3 regions of the Herminiimonas sp. NPDC097707 genome follow, and region 1 is predicted to be linked to each of the others. Evidence: predicted binding sites of a transcription regulator. Region 1 holds the regulator's gene; each other region holds the start of a gene.
What was found. Region 1 encodes sigma-54, which starts transcription at its own class of promoters, with help from an activator protein. Its sites were predicted from a motif close to TGGCANGNAANCTGCTTT; they were not measured.

Region 1 (6,543 bases):
AGCTGACGGTACCTGGGTCGTGCTGTTCACATCGGGCTATAACAATACCAGTCCGGGAAATGGGGAGGGCTATCTATATGTGCGTAATGCACTAACCGGTGCGCATATTGCGCGTATTGGAACGGGAGCGGGAGATACGACTACGCCTAGTGGGCTGGCCAAGATATCGAATTATGCAAACGACCCAACGCGAAATAATACTTCGCTCTACGTTTATGGTGGAGACATCCTGGGTAACGTGTGGCGATTTAATATCAACAACAATACGGTTCTGAAATTAGCAACCTTAAAGGATCCGTCGGGCGCGGCGCAGCCAGTTACCGCCGCACCGGAATTGGGAGTCGCTTACGGTAAGCGACTGGTATTTGTGGGGACTGGGAAATATCTGGAAAAAAGCGATCTGGAGAATACCCAGCGGCAGACCTTGTATGCGATCAAGGATGATAATCTTGTGACGACGCTGGTGAATCCTCGCCTTTCCTTGGTGCAGCAGACCTTGACGACTTCGGGATCGACGCGCACTGCCTCTCAAAATGAAATGGATTTCCGAAGCGATCCAGGATGGTTCATTGATCTATCGGATAGCGGGGAGCGGATTCATGTCGAGCCGATACTGGACTCTGGATTGTTAATCGCGCCATCGACGGTTCCGTCTAATACAGTCTGTTCACCCGGTGGTTATGGATGGCTCAATTATTTTAATTACCTGAACGGCAATAATGCTGACGGGCTCGTTTCGGAATTGTTCAATGCTCCGATTGTCGGTGTGAATTATTACTACACACCGGATGGTAAAAGACATGTTTCGGTTGTAACGTCAGACCATCCGACTCCGGAGCAACCGACGCATGAGTTACCTAACCCCCCTAGTGCCTTGTCATTCAAGGGGAAGCGCGTGATTTGGCGAGAGCTGATACCGGAGTGAAGTGAATTTTAAGTAGATCGGCGGCCTATCATTGCCGCCGATTTTTATTCGGCGGCTTGGTGGGTGGTATCCGGCTCATTTTCTTGCGCCTCGATACGAATTTCGCTCGGTACCGATATATCATTAATTCTGGCGGGCTCGAACTTCATAGCCTTGAACGCATTGATGATCAATTGTCTTGCATTTTCATCGATACTTTTGTTGTCAATCAAGACTTCGTCTATTTCTCCTTTGTCACTGATGCGTAGAGTCAGGATCAGCGTTTGAGACAGGTCTGAAAGTATGGGCAGAGAAAAATCCGCTGGGACGTCTGTAATGACCACGGGTTTGCTGCTTACTTCATCATATTTAAAATAGTAGGTTTTATTTCCGGCTCTTTCGATATTTTGCGTGTCTTGCTGCGCATCTGATTCCACTTGGGGTGCGCTATCGCCACTTTTCGCAGTACTCAAGATATTTTTGCGGACAGGATTTTTCTGTGAAGGGTTGGTCTTCAAGGTAACCAAAACATTCTGTGTTGCCGGCTTGCTGCTGACAGAGTCAAGCCAGAAACGCAGAAAAAATATATGCGCGCTCACAGCGAGAAGCAGTGCAATCACTGTCGCAGTTTTTGGAGTCGGGAAGGGATATTGACGTTGATGGACTTGCATTGAATTATTCTATAACGACATTCATGAGGGTTTGACGCTCATTTTTGCAAGACATGTTTGAGGCGGAAGATATTAAGTATAAAAAAGGGCGCAAATTGCGCCCTTCATTTTTAGCGACCGATACTCTCAGTCTGGTTGTCGCGCCTTAAGACGCAACAGCATCCGATTCATCCGGCAATCGTTTGATTGCATCATGCTGATGATCCTGCTGTTTGGTTTTGTATTTGATGACTTGTCGATCGAGTTTGTCGATCAGGGTGTCAATCGCGGCATACAAATTATTCGCGATGCTTTCCACATGTATATCCTTGCCTCTCACACGCAAGTTGATTTCCGCCCTTTGGCGTTTTTCTTTTTCCGGAAGATTATCTACAGTCAGAATGACTGCAATATCGATGACGTGATCGAAATGCCGTTTGATGCGCTCCAGTTTTCCTTGTACATATTCGCGGATGGCTGGGGTTAATTCGAGGTGATGTCCACTGATTGTGAGATTCATACAGTGCTCCTATGATAATTCACTGGAGGTTCATGCCTTTACCTGGCCATGAACACAGCAAGGTATAACAAAAACTACTAAGGACGAGCTCTACAACGATTTGCGCAAATTGACTGGGGGGATTTTCAAGGCTTCACGGTATTTTGCAACGGTACGTCGCGCCACCACCATACCTTGTTCCGCCAGCATTTCTGCGATCTTGCTATCAGAGAATGGCGTTTTCTGGTTTTCGGCTCCTATCAGTTGCTTGATCAGTGCGCGTATCGCAGTTGACGATGCTTCACCCCCGGTTTCCGTTGCAACATGGCTGCCGAAAAAGTATTTCAATTCGAACATGCCATGCGGGGTAAGCATGTATTTCTGCGTCGTCACACGAGAAATAGTGCTCTCGTGTAGACCTAGTGTATCAGCTATTTCACGCAACACAAGCGGTCGCATTGCTACGGCGCCGTGTGAAAAAAAGTTGCGTTGCCGCTCTACAATTGCCTGCGATACACGCAGGATGGTGTCGAAGCGCTGACGCATGTTTTTGATCAGCCACTTGGCTTCCTGCAGCTGCGAGCCTAGCGAGCCGTCACCCTTGCTTTGCTTCAAAATATTGGCGTACAAGCTGTTGACGCGCAGGCGCGGCATGACGTCGTGATTGAGCATCACTTGCCAGCCGTTGCGTGTGCGTTTGACGATCACGTCGGGCACCACATAATCGGAGGTGTCGGTGGCGAAGGTGGAGCCTGGATGCGGATTGCATTGCTTGATGATGACTTGTGCTTCGCGCAGATCTTCATCGTCGCAATCGAGTGCCTTGCGTAGTTTGTTGAAGTCGCGTTGAGCGAAAAGGCCGAGATGATGTTGCACGATGGCGAGTGCCATGCGGCGCGTGACCATTGCTACTTTTGGCATGCGCCTGATTTGCAGAGCCAGACATTCGGAAGCATTGCGTGCACCGACGCCGGGCGGATCGAAACTTTGCAGCAGGTTCAATGCAATCTGCAACTCTTCCAGTTCTATTTCGAGTTCTTCCGGCAGACGTGCGTGGATTTCTTCCAGTTCTTCTTCCAGATAGCCGTTGTCGTTCAGTGCATCGATGATAAGTTCTAGCAATGCCCGATCGCGTTGTTCGCGTACGGTGACGCGCATCTGTTCCAGCAAGTGTTCGCGCAGCGTGGTTTCGTGCGCTTCCAGTTGCGGGCGGGCATCGTCGTCTTCCGGCACTTTCGAGGTGCGCGCGACATCGTCGAAACTCCATTCGGCATCGCCGTTGGATGCTTCCGCCGGCTCGGGAACATCGAAGCTGGTGTCGCTTTCCGGTGTTTGCGCATTCGCTTCGACGCTGGCACCTTCCGGCGTGGTGCCGGCAGAACCGATTGCGCCATCGGCCAGCAGGCGAATGGCGTGGTCTAGCGGGTCGTCGGTACGTTCCAGCAGCGGATTGTCGGCCAGGATCTGTTCGAGTTCCTGATGCAGTTCTAGTGTGGACAGTTGCAGCAGGCGTATCGATTGCTGCAATTGCGGTGTCAATGCCAGATGTTGCGAAACGCGTAATTGCAGGGATTGCTTCATGGGGCTTTGTCTTGTTTCCGCAGTTACATGCGGAAGTGTTCGCCCAGGTAGACACGGCGTACCGATTCGTCGGCAATGATGTCGTCCGGTCGGCCGCTGGCCAGCACGGCGCCCTGATTGATGATGTAGGCGCGGTCGCAGATGCCCAGGGTTTCACGTACGTTGTGATCGGTGATCAGGACGCCGATGCCGCGTTCTTTCAAAAAGCGCACGATGCGCTGAATTTCAATCACGGCAATCGGATCGACACCGGCAAACGGTTCGTCCAGCAAAACAAAGCGCGGATTGGTTGCCAATGCGCGGGCGATTTCGACACGACGGCGCTCACCGCCGGATAGGGACAAGGCCTGATTCTCACGCAGCTTTTCAATTTGCAAATCGGCCAGCAAGGTATCCAGACGCTGTTCAAGCTGCTCTTTGCCTAAGGCCTTGCCATTCACGCGTTGCAGTTCCAGCACGGCGCGAATATTGTCTTCCACGCTCAGTTTGCGGAATACCGAGGCTTCCTGCGGCAGATAGGACAGGCCGAGCTGGGCGCGTTTGTGAATCGGCTGGCGCGAAATATCGACGCCATCCAGTTCGATGCGGCCGGCGTCGGATGGCACCAGCCCGACGATCATATAGAAGGAGGTGGTTTTGCCGGCGCCGTTCGGGCCCAGCAAACCGATCACTTCACCGCTCTCAACCTGCAATGCGACATCGCGCACCACCTGACGTGCGCCATAGCTTTTTTGCAGGCCGCTGACTATCAACTTGCTCGACATCTTATGGCGCCTTTTTCGTATCTGTGGCGCGCGGCTGGATGATGGCCTTGATGCGACCGGCACCGGGCTTGCTGTCGCCGCTTGCAGTGTTGTGGACGGTAAAGAATTCGGCGCGCGTATCGTAGGAGATATATTCGCCGTTGACTTCATCGGTGGCCTTGCCGTTTTCCAGGCGGCGCATGCGCGCTTTGGAAAACAGTTTCATGATTTCATTCTTGTCATCGTATTCGATGCGTTCGGCCTGGCCGTCTATCCACTGGTCCGGGCCGCCATCGCGCTTCTGGCGAAAGCTGGCAAGCGAGCCGGGGGCCGCGTACATGACGACAAATTGATAGCCGGCGGGATCCTGCGTCACGACCATCTTGTTGGCTTTCATCAGGATCGAGCCGCGCGTCAGTACGACATTGCCGATGAAGGTGTTGATTTGCTTGACGTCGTCGTACTGCATTTGATCGGCTTCGACGTTGGTCGGTTTGGTCGCATCGGTTTTTTCGGCATGCGCGGCAGACATGGCGCAGATGCCTGAAAGAAGCAGCAGTGCAGGTAGTAATCGTTTCATGACAGTTTTCTTAAAAATCGATCGATTAAAAGCCGGGTCACATCATCAACGAGTGATATTGGGTGGCTGATACTGGCCTTTTACATTGCTGGATAAACGGAATTCGCCACTTGCATTGTTGGCGAACATGCCGGCCCCGGTTAATACCGATTCGCCAATTGTTATTTCAACCGGTTTCGGCGTTTTCATCACGTCGTCATCCGGCAATAGCAGCAGATATGAGGTCTTGAGCTGGAAATGCCGGGAAGTAGTTGATGCGGGTCTGTCGATATGCACGTTATCGTACATATGCACTTCGCTGCTGTTGTTGCTAATGGTGGCGCGCAGGGAGCGACTCACCATAGGCGGCTTGTCCGCGCTGTAGCTATGCATGACCGGATTCTGTATCTGATAGGAGTCGTCCTGAGGATAATGCTTCATCTCGGTGCCGGTCAGGTTATAGCGGGCCTCGCCGGTTTTCCCCATGCGGACGAAATTGAATTTTTCCACATAAAAGTCCGGCTCCGTGCGTGCGCGTGCGGGCAGCGCATCTTCGGTTTTCCGCTGCATGACTTCAACCAGCCAGAAACTGCCAAGCGCGAGGGCTGCACTGAGTGCAATCAATACAATCAGGCGTACCCCGTTGGCGGAGTTGGCGCTCTTCACAATAGATACGGCGCCAGTGCCGCCTCATAGTTGCCTTGCGCGCGCAGAATGAAATCGCATAATTCGCGTGCCGCGCCACGGCCGCCACCGGCTTGCGTCACGTAATGCACGCGTGTACGTACTTCAGGATGCGCGTTCGGCACGCTGGCGGCGAAGCCGACGCGCGACAGAATCGGCAAGTCGATGACATCGTCGCCGATAAAACCGCAGGCAGCAGCCGCTATGCCGGTTTGCGTCAGCAATTGTTCAAATGCAGAGCGCTTGTCGTGTATGCCCTGGAAGACATGATGAATGCCGAGATCGGTGGCGCGGCGCAGCACGATGGGCGACTGGCGTGCGCTGATGATGGCGGTGGCGACGCCGGATTGCTGCAGCAGCTTGATGCCGTGGCCATCGAGTACGTTGAAGGTTTTGATGACTTCGCCATCGGCGCCGAAATGCAGGCTGCCATCCGTCAGAATACCGTCAACGTCGAAAATCATCAGGCGCACATTCGAGGCGCGAGCGATCGCTGCGTTATCTGTCGGGGATGTCATCAGATTACTTTCGCGCGTGTCAAATCGTGAATATGCAGCGCGCCTACCAGTTTGCCATCGGCATTCGTTACCAGCAGCTGGTTGATGCGGAATTCTTCCATCATCTCGACAGCATCTACCGCCAGTTGGTCCGGCTGGACGCTGCGCGGATTCGCATGCATGACTTCAGCAATCGACAAGGTGGAAAAATCGCGCTGGTTCTCGATCAGGCGGCGCAAATCGCCGTCGGTGAAGACGCCGATGGCGCGTCCGTCGGCATCGACTACCGACGTCATTGCCATGCCTTTTCTGCTGATTTCCAGTAGTGCTGTGTACAGACTGGCATCTTTGCCCACGGTTGGAATCGCGTCGCCGGTGCGCATCACATCGCGTACGTGTGTCAGCAAACGACGGCCCAGTGCGCCG
Region 2 (6,543 bases), on a different contig from region 1:
CGTAATCGCAGCTTGCCGTCGTCTTGTAGGCTTCCTGCACGATCACCAGTTCGGCATTGCGCAATGCTTCTCGAATCATTGCCTGTTCCGGCATCGATTGCGCGGGGTTGGTGCAGACTATCCAGATGATCTTGATTTCGCCAGTGCGTACCGCCTCGAACATTTCCACCGCACTCTTGCCGGGCGTTGCCGGAACATCGGCCACACCCCATAATTTTGCAATCTCTGCGCGATGCTGCGGATTCGCCAGATCACGATGCGCCGACAACATGGTTGCAAGGCCGCCGACTTCCCGACCACCCATCGCATTCGGTTGACCTGTCAATGAAAACGGTCCAGCCCCAGGCTTGCCGATTTGATGCGTCGCCAGATGCAGGTTGATCAGTGCGGCATTTTTCGCCGTGCCCGATGACGATTGATTCAAACCCTGGCAATACATGGACAGCGTTGCTTTCGATTTTCCGAACATGCGCGCAACCTGCATCAAATCCTCTTCCTTGATGCCGCAGATATCGGCAACAAACTGTGGCGTGTACTCGCGCACCGTCTGCTTCAGCTCAGCAAAACCTTCGGTATGCATTGCTATGTATTCGAGATCGACCAGATCTTCCCACAAGCAGATATGCAACATGCCGTTGAACAATGCAACATCGGTACCAGGCAAGATCGGCAGGAACAGATCTGCTTCGCGCGCAGTGTCGGTACGGCGTGGGTCGGCGACGATGACTTTCAGTTGTGGATTGGCCTTGCGTGCATCTTCGATACGGCGATAGATGATCGGATGCGCGTACGCAGTGTTCGAGCCCACAATGAAAATAACTTCCGCCTGATCGATATCTTCATAGCAAGGCGGCGGCGCATCGGCGCCCAGCGTTTGTTTGTAACCGGCCACTGCACTGGACATGCACAAACGCGAATTGGTATCGACGTTGTTGGTGCCGATCAACCCTTTCGCCAGTTTGTTGAAGACGTAGTAATCCTCGGTCAGTAACTGCCCGGAAAGATAGAAGCCAACGCTATCCGGACCATGATCGCGTATCGTTGCCGCAAATTTATTGACGATGAAATCCATCGTCGTTGCCCACGACGTACGTTCACGTTCATCCGTGCGTGCCAGCCGCATTTCCGGGTACAGCGCCCGCGACTGCTGCTGCAGTGCCGGACGCGCGGTCAAATGCAGCGTGCTGCCCTTGGTGCACAAACGGCCGTAGTTGGCCGGATGGTCCGGATCGCCACGCACGCCGATTACCTTCTCTCCATCGCTTTGAATCAGGACACCGCAACCCACGCCGCAATAGCAGCAGGTGGCTTTGGTTTCGGTTGTAGCTGATACAAATGCAGATGCAGCAGCGTCAATGACCGAAAGTTCCGGCAGGGCAGCAGAAGGCAGTGAGTCACTCATGCAGCGGCGGCCTCGCTCACCGTGGCACTCAGTTCCGCTACATCCAGATAAACCTCACCGTCTTCCACCTTGACGCTGAATTTTTGTGTACAACCTTCATCCGGCGCAGCAGCGCAGCCGGAGTCCAGCCCTATGCTCCAGTTATGCAAGGGGCAGGCAACGCGTTCGCCGAACACGATGCCTTGCGACAAAGGCCCTCCCTTGTGCGGGCAGCGATCCAGCAAGGCAAAAACCTTGTCTTCGCTATTCCGAAAAATGGCGACGCTCGGCTGGTCTGCGCGATTGACGACGCGGGAACCGAGCACTGGAATGTCCGTTACCTTGCAAATGACTTTCCATAGTTTTGACATACATGGCCTTGATAAAAATGATTGCTGTTATTGAGGTAATGTTTTTCTGAATTGATGCGGATCAGATCCGCATCAATTCGGTCTTAAACCGACAAGGGCTCGAACTGACGCGTATCGACCATCGCTTTTTCCGGTTCATGCCATGGATCGGCTTCACCCTCCAGCGAGAACAGCAAGCGCTCGTACAAGGCCTTGCGGTTTTCCGCATCTTCGATCACTTTCTGTTTCGCATGCTCCAGACCGACACGCGCAAGGTAATGCACGGTTCGTTCCAGATACCAGCCTTCTTCGCGATACAACTGCAGGAAGGCACCGGCGTATTCCAGCACCTCTTCATGCGTTTTCAATTTGACGAAAAATTCCGCAACTTCCGTCTTGATGCCGCCGTTGCCGCCCACATAGATTTCCCAGCCGGAATCGACACCGATGATGCCGACGTCCTTAATCCCGGATTCCGCACAATTGCGCGGGCAACCGGATACGGCCAGCTTGACCTTGTGCGGCGCATACATGCGCGCGAGTTGATGTTCCAGCTGCTGTCCCATCCTGGTCGAATCCTGCGTACCGAAACGACACCACTCGGAGCCGACGCAGGTCTTCACCGTACGCAAACCTTTTGCATACGCGAGGCCGGATGGCATGCCGAGGTCGTGCCAGACTGCGCGTAAATCTTCCTTCTTCACGCCCAGCAAATCGATACGCTGCCCCCCTGTGACTTTGACGGTCGGGATCTTGAACTTGTCGACCACATCGGCGATGCGACGCAATTCGGAAGAGTTGGTCTCGCCGCCCCACATACGCGGAATCACCGAGAAGGTGCCGTCTTTTTGAATATTGGCGTGCGCGCGTTCATTGATGTAACGCGATTGCGGATCGTCCCTGGCTTCATGCGGCCAGGTCGAGATCAGGTAATAGTTGATCGCCGGACGGCAACTCGTGCAGCCATTCGGCGTGCGCCAGTTCATTCGTGCCATTGTGGCAGCAACAGTCAGCAATTTTTCTGCCTTGATCGCATCGCGTACTTCCTGATGGGTGTGATCGGTGCAGCCGCACATGGACTTGGCCTTGCTCGATGCCGAATAATCGCCACCGGCAGTGGCCATGATGATTTGTTCAACCAGCCCCGTGCATGAACCACAGGATGCCGACGCTTTCGTATGCTTGCGTACATCTTCGATCGTAAACAGGCCTTTCTCCTTGATTGCCTTGACGATCATTCCTTTGCACACGCCATTGCAACCGCATACTTCTGCACCGTCCGGCATGGCAGCGGCCTTGCTGAAACCTTCGTGGCCGGTATCGCCCGGGCGCGTGGTATTGGCTTCGCCGAACATCAATGAATCACGTATCTCGCTGATGTCCTTGCCTTCGCGCAGCAAATTGAAATACCAGCTCCCGTCTACGGTGTCGCCGTACAAACAGGCGCCAACGAGCTTGTCTTCCTTCAAAACGAGTTTCTTGTACACGCCGCCGATAGGATCAGACAGCATGATTTCTTCTGTGCCTTCACCGCCCATGAATTCGCCGGCGGAAAACAGATCGATGCCGGTCACTTTCAATTTGGTCGAGGTAACCGAACCTTGATAGCGACCGATACCGTAGTTGGCCAGATGATTGGCGCAGACTTTTGCCATTTCAAACAAGGGCGCAACCAGACCGTATGCAGTGCCGCGATGATTGACACATTCGCCTACTGAATAAATGCGTGGATCATAGGTTTGCATCGTGTCGCTGACGACGATGCCGCGATTGCAATAGAGGCCGGTTTCTTCAGCGAGTTGTGTGTTCGGGCGTATACCGACTGCCATCACGACCAGTTGTGCCGGGATTTCCGTACCGTCGGTAAAGCGCAAAGCCTGGACGCGACCGTTCTCGTCGCCTATGACTTCCTGCGAATTTTTACCCAGCAGGAAGTTGAGGCCGCGATCTTCCAGCGACTTTTGCAGCATCTTTCCGGCAACGTTATCGAGCTGACGTTCCATCAGCGTTTCCGGCAGATGCACGACTGTCACATTCATGCCGCGCAGTTTCAAACCGTTGGCCGCTTCCAGACCGAGCAGGCCTCCGCCGATCACGATTGCGTGCGTATGTACTCTGGCAGCTTCTATCATCGCGTTGGTATCGTAAATATCGCGATAGGAAATCACGCCCGCCAGATCCTTGCCCGGAATCGGCAACATGAAGGGATTGGAACCGGTTGCCAGCAACAGGCGATCGTATTCGGCGGTGGTACCGTCATCCGCAATCACCAAACGCTTGGCGCGATCTATCCTGACGATTTTTTTGCCCAGATGCAGCGTAATGTCATTTTCCGCATACCAGTCGACATCGTTCAGCATAATGTCCTGTATCGTTTGCTCGCCGGCCAATACCGGCGATAACAGGATACGGTTGTAATTGGCATAGGGCTCGGCGCCAAATACCGTGATGTCATATAGGTCAGGTGCAATCTTGCGTAACTCTTCCAAGGTGCGCACGCCTGCCATACCGTTACCGACCATAACCAGTTTCATTTTTTTCATCGCTGCATCCCACAGATTTGTTGTTCGCATATCCAAATAAGCAAAACAGATGCCAGTTTTTCTTTTTGTGCGTACTTCTTGAAACAAGCTGTTTCTGCACCAGAAGAAAATGACTCCGCACTTAACAAGTGCAATACGCTGTTTATTTGGTGCAGCGTCGATCAAGAAGTGAAGCGGACATCCATCACGCCCATTTGCGGGCGGCACTTGCACTGAAATGACATCAGCCGAACATTTGGCTTGCCATGCCGCCGCATTCAAGGAACGCTCATGTAAAAATCGTCATGCCAAAAATAAAAAAGAGAAAGCGAAATGCCTTCTCTTTTTTCATCAGCGATTGTGCAGACAAGCGGATACGATATAACTGCATCCTCATGCAGCTTCCTTCGCCGCAGGATGCGACTGGCGATGGTATAAAAATTCCAGCACTGCAGTGCGATATCCGGAATACTGAGTATCCTGCGCCAGCGCAACACGCTCACGCGGCCGCGCCAGTTTCACTTCCAGCACATCGCCTATGGTGGCCGATGGGCCATTCGTCAGCATCACGATCTTGTCCGACAGCAGTACCGCTTCATCGACATCATGCGTCACCATCACTACCGTTGAACCGGTCGCCGCCACGATTTTCAGCAGCTCATCCTGCAAGTGCGCGCGGGTCAACGCATCGAGCGCACCGAACGGTTCATCCATCAGTAAAACTTTCGGCTCCATCGACAAGGCGCGCGCGATACCGACACGTTGTTTCATGCCACCGGAAATTTCATTCGGCCGTTTTTGTTCCGCATGCGTCAAGCCCACCAGTGCCAGCGCCGCCCTGGTACGTGCGCGCAAGCTGGCTTTGTCTTCCAGCTTGCCGAACACACGTTCCACTGCGAGATGCACGTTTTCGTAGCAGGTCAGCCATGGCAGCAAGGAATGGTTTTGAAACACGACTGCGCGTTCCGGCGACGGGCCGGAGATTTCCCGATTTCCGCACAAGAGCATGCCACCCGTTGCTTCCGTCAAACCGGCAATCAGATTCAGCAACGTCGATTTGCCGCAACCTGAATGTCCGATCAGCGTGATGAATTCGCCTTTTGCAACCGTCAGGTTGATGTCGGTCAGCGCATTGAAAACACCTTTCCGGGTATGGAAGGACATTTCTGCATGTTGAATATCGATGAACTTGCTGTTGATGTTATCCATGATGATTTCCTTGTGCTTCGTTATGCATTGCAGTTCTTGACGATCTGACACAGGTCAGCGTTTCACAATCAATTTTTTACATCTTCATAGGTAAAGACCCTGGCAATGCCGACCAGAATCTGTTCCAGTACCAAACCCACGATACCGATGACCACGATTGCAATGATGATGTGCGCCACATTCAGGTTATTCCATTCATCCCAGACCCAGAAGCCGATACCGACGCCGCCGGTCAGCATCTCTGCCGCGACGATCACCAGCCATGCTGTACCGATCGCCAGGCGTACGCCCGTCAACATGTATGGCAATACCGATGGGAACAGAATCTTGGTAACGATTTTCCATTCCGACAGATTCAATATCTTGGCAACGTTCATGTAATCCTGCGGCACACGTTGCACACCGACGGCGGTATTGATGATCATGGGCCAGATTGAGCAAATGAAAATCGACCAGATCGCCGCCGGATCAGCAGCCTTGAACACCAGCAAACCTATCGGCAACCATGCCAGCGGCGACACTGGCTTCAGCAAACTGATAATCGGATTGAACATGCCGGACAGGAATTTGAAGCGTCCGATCATGAAGCCCAATGGAATGCCAACCAGTGCTGCCAGGCCGAAGCCGACAGCAACACGTTTCAGCGATGCCAGAATATTCCAGCCTATGCCCTGGTCATTCGGGCCATTGCTGTAGAACGGATCGGAAAAAAGTACGATTGCCGACTGCAAGGTTGCCGCCGGCGACGGGATGCCGCTGTTTTTTGCGGAGATGATTTCCCATACCAGTACGAGAAACAGCACGCCAAAAATCAGCGGTATCACTATCATGAAAAACGGCCGCAATGAAAACAAACCGGCCTTTGTCGCCGGCTTGTCAGCGACGGCTGTCGCGCCGATACTTTTCGCTACACTTTCCGACCCTCTGGCATCTGCCGTCGTGCTGACGGGCGCGTTTTCTACAACGTGCATGATTGCGCTCATGGTGACTCCTTATGCTTTGATCTTGAATGATTCCGCGTAAGCTTTTGGATTCTTGCCATCCCACACCACGCCATCGATCAGCTTCGAACTGCGCATCA
Region 3 (6,543 bases), 1.9 Mb from region 1:
GCCACGCGAACGCGATGCGACAGTGCGTTCAGTCAAGCCGACCGAATTGCCATTCTCCGGTTTCGTCTTCAAGATCCAGGCGAATATGGACCCCGCACATCGCGATCGCATCGCCTTCCTGCGTGTGTGTTCCGGTCGCTTCGAGCGCGGCATGAAGGTTAAGCATCTGCGCCTGAATCGCGAGATCAAGGTGTCGAGTGTGGTGACCTTCATGGCGTCGAGTCGCGAACAGGTTGAGGAAGCATACGCCGGCGACATCATCGGCTTGCCGAATCACGGCAACATGCAGATCGGCGACAGTTTTTCTGAAGGCGAGCTGCTGCAGTTCACCGGCATTCCATATTTTGCGCCGGACTTCTTCCGTGCAGTGCGGATTCGCAATCCACTGAAGATCAAGCAATTGCACAAGGGTTTGCAGCAGTTGGGCGAAGAGGGTGCGATTCAGGTATTCAAGCCGGTTAACAGCAGCGATCTGATTCTGGGTGGCGTCGGCGTGTTGCAGTTTGAAGTAGTCGCCAGTCGTTTGCTGAATGAGTATGGCGTCGATGCCGTATTTGAAGGCACCAGCATCAGCAGCGCGCGCTGGATTACCTGTGACGACAAGAAGATGCTGGCTGATTTTGAACGCTCTTCAGCCGGTCATAATCTGTCGCATGATGCAGCCGGCAATCTGGCTTACCTCGCAAGCTCGGGTGTCAACTTGCGTTTGACGCAAGAGCGCTGGCCAGGTGTGACTTTCCACGAAACACGTGAACATGCCGCCAAGCTCGCTTAATGGTGCTTGATACGATTGCAACGCCGGTTGTCCTTGAGATACCGGCGTTTTTTGTTTGCCTTTGTTGATTGAGTGTTGCATGTCATGAAAAAAATTCTGAAATTCACCAGCTTTTCCCTGCGCGACCTATTCGTCACTATCGGACCGCTGGCGATTCTGATTGCTGCTGCATGCTATTTTGCTTACAAGCTGATCAATCCGTTTCCTCCGTCGCAAGTCGTTTTTTCGACCGGGCAGGATAGTAGCGCTTATGCAGAATTCGGCAAAAAATATGCGAAAGAACTCAGCAAGTTCGGGATTACGACAATACTCAAGTCATCGCAAGGTTCGGAGGAAAATTTACGTCTGTTGAACGATGAAGATTCGGATATCGATATCGCCTTCGTGCAAAGCGGTTCGACCCAGCATGCAGATGCCGAGCGTTCCGGTTTGATCTCGATAGGCAGTTTGTTTTATGAACCGGTCTGGCTGTTTTATCGCGAGAATACGCAGCTGAAAAATCTGACGCAATTAAAGAAAATGAAGGTCAATGTCGGTACCGACGGTAGTGGAGTACCGAAGTTGTTTAACGCGATTCTTGAGGCGAATGATATAGACATCGCCAGCGTAAAGACAAGCAAGCTGGCCGATACGCCGGCGACCGTTGAATTGCTGGCGGGACGTATTGATGCCTTGGTGTTCAGTTCCGCCCCGGATGGTTTGCTGATCCAGATGTTGTTGCGGACACCAGGGATCAAATTGTTTGATTTTTCGCAGGCGGAAGCGTATTCGCGCCGTTTTCCTTATCTGTCGCACGTGGTGCTACCGCGTGGCATCGTCGATTTTTCGCGAGATATGCCTGTCAAGAATTATCACTTGATTGCACCGACAGCCACTTTGGTTGCACGCGAGGATTTGCATCCTGCTCTGGTGGATTTGATTGCGCAGGCAGCCGTCAGTATTCACGGCGGCGCTGGCTGGTTTAACAAGAAAGGTGAATTCCCGAACGGGAGCTACACGGAAATTCCGGTGGCGCCACAAGCCGAGAAGTTCTATCGCGATGGCGCACCGCTACTGCAGCGTTACTTTCCGTTCTGGGTGGCCAATTTTGTTGAGCGCATGTGGATCGTGATCGTCGCATTGGGCGCATTGATCATCCCCTTGTCACGTATTTTACCGCCCTTGTATGTATGGAAGGTGCGTTCGCGCGTGTATCGCTGGTACGGGCAATTGCGCTCTGTAGAACAGACGATTGAAGACGTGCCGCCGGAAAAGCGTGCGGAGGTTTATCCTGAGCAGTTGCGACGCTTGCGTGAAATTGAAGACAGGGTCAATCAGATTTCGATTCCGCTCTCGTTTGCCGATGAGTTATATCGCTTGCGCAGTCATATCAATTTTGTGCGCAAGCGCATCGTGTGGTTGGGCGAATCGCAATCCTAGGCGCCGGTCCATGGCAAGCCGGCATGACACCAGCCGTTGACGTTCTTACGATGGCCATCGGCGTCTTTTTCACCCTCGAATCCCTCCAGAATATCGTAGGAATGCGCATAGCCGTTTTCCGTTGCTACCTTTGCCGTATGTTTGGAACGCACAGCGCCACGGCACAGGAAAAGCAGCACGTTATCCTTGCCGGTAACTTGCGATAGCTGCGACAGGAAATCGGCATTCTGCGCGCCGCCCGGATACAGATTCCATTGCACGGCCAGGTGTTGTTCCGGCGCGATGTCGGGACGACCTATCCAGTCGCGTTCTGCGTTGGTACGCACATCAACCAGCTTCACATTGGCATCGTTTTGCAGCAACGCATACGCCTCCTGCGGTGTCAGCGCGCCAGCATAAGGTAGCGCATGGGCGTGGGCACGTTCGCGTGCAGCGGCAAGAATATCGGCAGAGGTGGTCATGATATGCGGCTCCTGAGACAAGGTTTTATTATAGATGAGCACCTGTACGTTGCTCTCGACTTACATGACTATAATTCATGTACACGACAATACAGGGATCTCGGCTTATGACGAATATACAACTTGTCGCGGCGATCATTTTTGCGATTGCACTCATTCATACTTTCGCCGCCAAATCATTTGAACGTCTGGCCCATCGTCATCCCAAACATGCAGGCTTGCTGCATTTGTTAGGTGAAATTGAAGTCGTGTTCGGTTTCTGGGCCTTCGTGCTGATCGTGGTGATGGCCTTGGTGTCTGGTGGAACGGCTGCGCTTGATTATGCGGAATCCAGGCAATATACCGAACCGCTGTTTGTCTTCGTCATCATGGTGATCGCCGCATCGCGTCCGGTACTGGAAATTGTCAAAACCCTGATTTCTGCCATTGCACACGCCGTACCCTTGAATACAGCGATCGCGCAGGTGTGGCTCTGCCTGGCTCTGGTACCTCTGATCGGTTCGCTGATTACCGAGCCGGCGGCAATGACACTAGCCGCCTTGATGCTGGGGCCGCTGATTTTTCGGCAAGGGATTCCCGAATCGCTGAAGTATGGTGCGTTGGGCGTATTGTTCGTCAATGTGTCGATCGGTGGCACTCTTACTTCGTTTGCTGCACCGCCGGTGTTGATGGTGGCAGCGACATGGAGTTGGGATAGCGCATTCATGGCAGCCAACTTTGGCTGGAAAGCGGCCATTGCCGTTCTCGTCAATGCGACCGGTATTACCTTCCTGTTGCGTGCTTATATCAAAGGCTATACGCCTGCAGAGGCGGGGGATGAAAAACCTGACGTGCCGCTGATAGTCAGTACGGTTCATCTGGTTTTTTTGAGCGGAGTGGTCCTGTTCGCGCATCATCCGGTGATTTTCATCGGGCTATTCTTGTTTTTCCTGGGTTTCACCAAGGCGTATGAACAATTCCAGAACCCGCTGATTCTGAAGGAAGGTTTGCTGGTAGGTTTTTTTCTGGCTGGTCTGGTGGTGTTAGGCGGCATGCAGCAATGGTGGTTGCAGCCCATCGTTGCCAGCCTGGAACCGACCGCGCTGTTTTTCGGTGCGATGGGATTGACGGCGATTACCGATAATGCGGCGCTGACCTATCTGGGGTCCCTGATTGAAGGTATGTCGGACACGGCAAAATACATGCTGGTGGCAGGTGCGGTTGCCGGCGGTGGTCTGACCGTGATTGCGAATGCGCCGAATCCGGCTGGCGTCGCCTTGCTGCGTCAGGGATTCAATGATGAGTCGATAGGCGTGCTGGGTTTGCTGGCTGGCGCCTTGTTGCCCACCGCGATTGCCGCGCTGTGCTTGCTCCTGTTCTGATGGCACCAAAATAATGCAATTTTTAATTGAAAAGTTACAAACGCACCAATTTAAGGCAATTTGGAAATATTGCACTTTTTTGGGGATGTTTTTTGGTTTACTTCAATCAGGAGCAAAGCAGTCGGTAAGCTGTTTTCCCAATAAAATGCAGGGTGCTCCAGCGAGGTGCGCATGCAGCTTATTCCTTAAGAAGGTGGCATGGAATCTGCTATCATTTCGCACGAGTTCAAGTCGCATGCTGTCAGGTACACGCACGGCTCATAACCCATTTGCATATTTGTATTATTTTGCTCAATTTTAGGAGATTCGCATGGCAATGACGGCGGCAGAGGTCTTGAAGATGGTGAAAGACAACGAAGTTAAATTCGTTGATTTTCGCTTTGCTGACACACGTGGTAAAGAACAGCACGTCACTGTGCCAGTTTCGCATTTCGATATGGATAAATTCGAGTCCGGTCATGCGTTCGATGGTTCTTCCATCGCCGGCTGGAAAGGTATCGAATCGTCGGATATGTTGTTGATGCCGGATCCAAATACCGCCAACATCGATCCATTCTACGAAGAAACCACATTGTTCATGCAATGTGACGTGATCGAACCATCGGATGGCAAAGGTTACGACCGTGATCCGCGTTCGATCGCCAAGCGCGCAGAAGCGTATTTGAAATCGTCCGGCATGGGCGACACCGCTTACTTCGGACCAGAACCGGAATTCTTCATTTTCGACAGCATCCGCTGGAAAATCGGCATGGATGGCTGCTTCGTCAAGATCGAATCGGAAGAAGCATCGTGGAGCACCGGCGAGAAATTCGAAGGCGGCAACACCGGTCATCGTCCAACAGTTAAAGGCGGCTATTTCCCGGTGCCGCCAGTCGACAGCTTTCAGGACATGCGTTCGGAAATGTGCCTGATCATGGAATCGCTCGGCATTCCGGTTGAAGTACATCACCACGAAGTGGCTGGCGCAGGCCAAAACGAAATCGGCAGCAAATTCTCGACGCTGGTTGAGCGCGCTGACTGGACCCAGAACATGAAATACGTGATCTGGAACGTGGCGCACACCTACGGTAAAACCGCGACTTTCATGCCGAAGCCTATCGTTGGCGACAACGGTTCGGGCATGCACGTGCATCAATCGGTCTGGAAAGACGGCAAAAACCTGTTCGCAGGCGACGGCTATGCCGGCTTGTCCGATTTCGCTCTGTACTACATCGGCGGCATCATCAAGCATGCCAAGGCACTGAACGCAATCACCAACCCAGGCACCAACTCGTACAAACGTCTGGTTCCAGGTTTTGAAGCGCCAGTTAAATTGGCATACTCGGCACGTAACCGTTCCGCTTCGATCCGTATCCCGCATGTATCGAATCCTAAAGGTCGCCGCGTTGAAGCGCGCTTCCCGGATCCGCTGGCTAACCCATACCTGTGCTTCTCGGCTTTGCTGATGGCAGGTCTGGACGGCGTACAGAACAAGATCCATCCAGGCGAAGCAGCCTCGAAAGATTTGTACCATCTGCCACCGGAAGAAGATGCACTGATCCCAACCGTGTGCGCTTCGCTGGAAGAAGCACTCGAACATCTGAACAAAGACCGTGAGTTCCTGACTCGTGGCGGTGTGTTCAGTGATGCAATGATCGATGCGTACATTGAACTGAAAATGCAGGAAGTGCAGCGTTTCCGCATGACTGCACATCCGGTTGAATACGATATGTACTACTCGCTGTAATCCGCAGTTTTCATTCCGCCGCAAGGCGGAATGAAAATGCAGAGGAGCGAAACAAGGCGGAAAGAGCGCAGGCTTTTTCCGCTTTTTTATTGTCCGGTTTAAGTGATTTGTTGCGGCCACGCATTAAACTGGCGATCTATGTTTGTCAGGTTTTGTTTCTTGTCCTAAACTAGGACCCTGATTTTACAGTTTCAAAAAGAAAGTTTATGAAACGTCAACTTGCTATTTTTCTGCTCTCTGTCATCGTGCTCCCGGTTTATGCACAGGGTGAGGTATACCTGTGCGTTGATAGCAACGGCAATCGTGAATACAAGAATACCGGCTCTGTCACACGCTGCAAGAAAGTCGATTTGCCTGGCGTATCAACGGTTCCCGCCACGCCTAAAAAGCCGGTAGCCCAAACCGCATCCGCCAAGCCGGCGGATTTTCCGCGTGTAGACAACACTGTCCAGAAAGCGCGCGATAGCGATCGCAAGCAGATTCTGCAGGATGAAATGAGAACCGAAGAACAAAAACTGGCCGAGATCCACCGTGAATACAATAACGGTGAACCGGAGCGTCGCGGCGACGAACGCAATTATGCAAAGTATCAGGAACGCACGGCTGCGCTGAAAGATGATCTTGCACGCACGGAAAAAAACGTCGAGGCATTGAAGCGCGAGCTCGGTAATCTGAAATAGTTGCGCCGAAATAACATCGGTACGATGTTTGCTTGAGTCAGGCCGCATTATGCGGCTTTTCTTTTTTGGATTCCTGTGAAAAAACCTTCAATCTCTTTCGGCGGCCTTGATCTGCTGGCCT

Region 2: the regulator sigma-54 is predicted to act here: its motif matches at 4,312-4,329, upstream of nirB (nitrite reductase large subunit NirB).
Region 3: the regulator sigma-54 is predicted to act here: its motif matches at 4,211-4,228, upstream of glnA (type I glutamate--ammonia ligase).

Annotation. Positions count from the first base shown of each region.
Region 1 is NZ_JBIWCI010000001.1:2,214,383-2,220,925, reverse strand. It holds gene ACIQW9_RS10750 (pilus assembly protein) at 1-925, shown strand, start outside; gene ACIQW9_RS10745 (hypothetical protein) at 970-1,575, opposite strand; gene hpf (ribosome hibernation-promoting factor, HPF/YfiA family) at 1,721-2,074, opposite strand; gene ACIQW9_RS10735 (RNA polymerase factor sigma-54) at 2,165-3,634, opposite strand; gene lptB (LPS export ABC transporter ATP-binding protein) at 3,658-4,398, opposite strand; gene lptA (lipopolysaccharide transport periplasmic protein LptA) at 4,400-4,957, opposite strand; gene lptC (LPS export ABC transporter periplasmic protein LptC) at 5,003-5,602, opposite strand; gene ACIQW9_RS10715 (KdsC family phosphatase) at 5,599-6,138, opposite strand; gene ACIQW9_RS10710 (SIS domain-containing protein) at 6,138-6,543, opposite strand, start outside.
Region 2 is NZ_JBIWCI010000002.1:61,024-67,566, forward strand. It holds gene ACIQW9_RS13740 (molybdopterin-dependent oxidoreductase) at 1-1,402, opposite strand, end outside; gene nirD (nitrite reductase small subunit NirD) at 1,399-1,752, opposite strand; gene nirB (nitrite reductase large subunit NirB) at 1,836-4,274, opposite strand; gene ACIQW9_RS13755 (ABC transporter ATP-binding protein) at 4,647-5,462, opposite strand; gene ntrB (nitrate ABC transporter permease) at 5,531-6,445, opposite strand; gene ACIQW9_RS13765 (CmpA/NrtA family ABC transporter substrate-binding protein) at 6,455-6,543, opposite strand, start outside.
Region 3 is NZ_JBIWCI010000001.1:357,190-363,732, forward strand. It holds gene ACIQW9_RS01680 (peptide chain release factor 3) at 1-775, shown strand, start outside; gene ACIQW9_RS01685 (TAXI family TRAP transporter solute-binding subunit) at 860-2,194, shown strand; gene ACIQW9_RS01690 (rhodanese-like domain-containing protein) at 2,191-2,655, opposite strand; gene ACIQW9_RS01695 (putative Na+/H+ antiporter) at 2,763-4,016, shown strand; gene glnA (type I glutamate--ammonia ligase) at 4,327-5,742, shown strand; gene ACIQW9_RS01705 (DUF4124 domain-containing protein) at 5,949-6,422, shown strand; gene glnL (nitrogen regulation protein NR(II)) at 6,498-6,543, shown strand, end outside.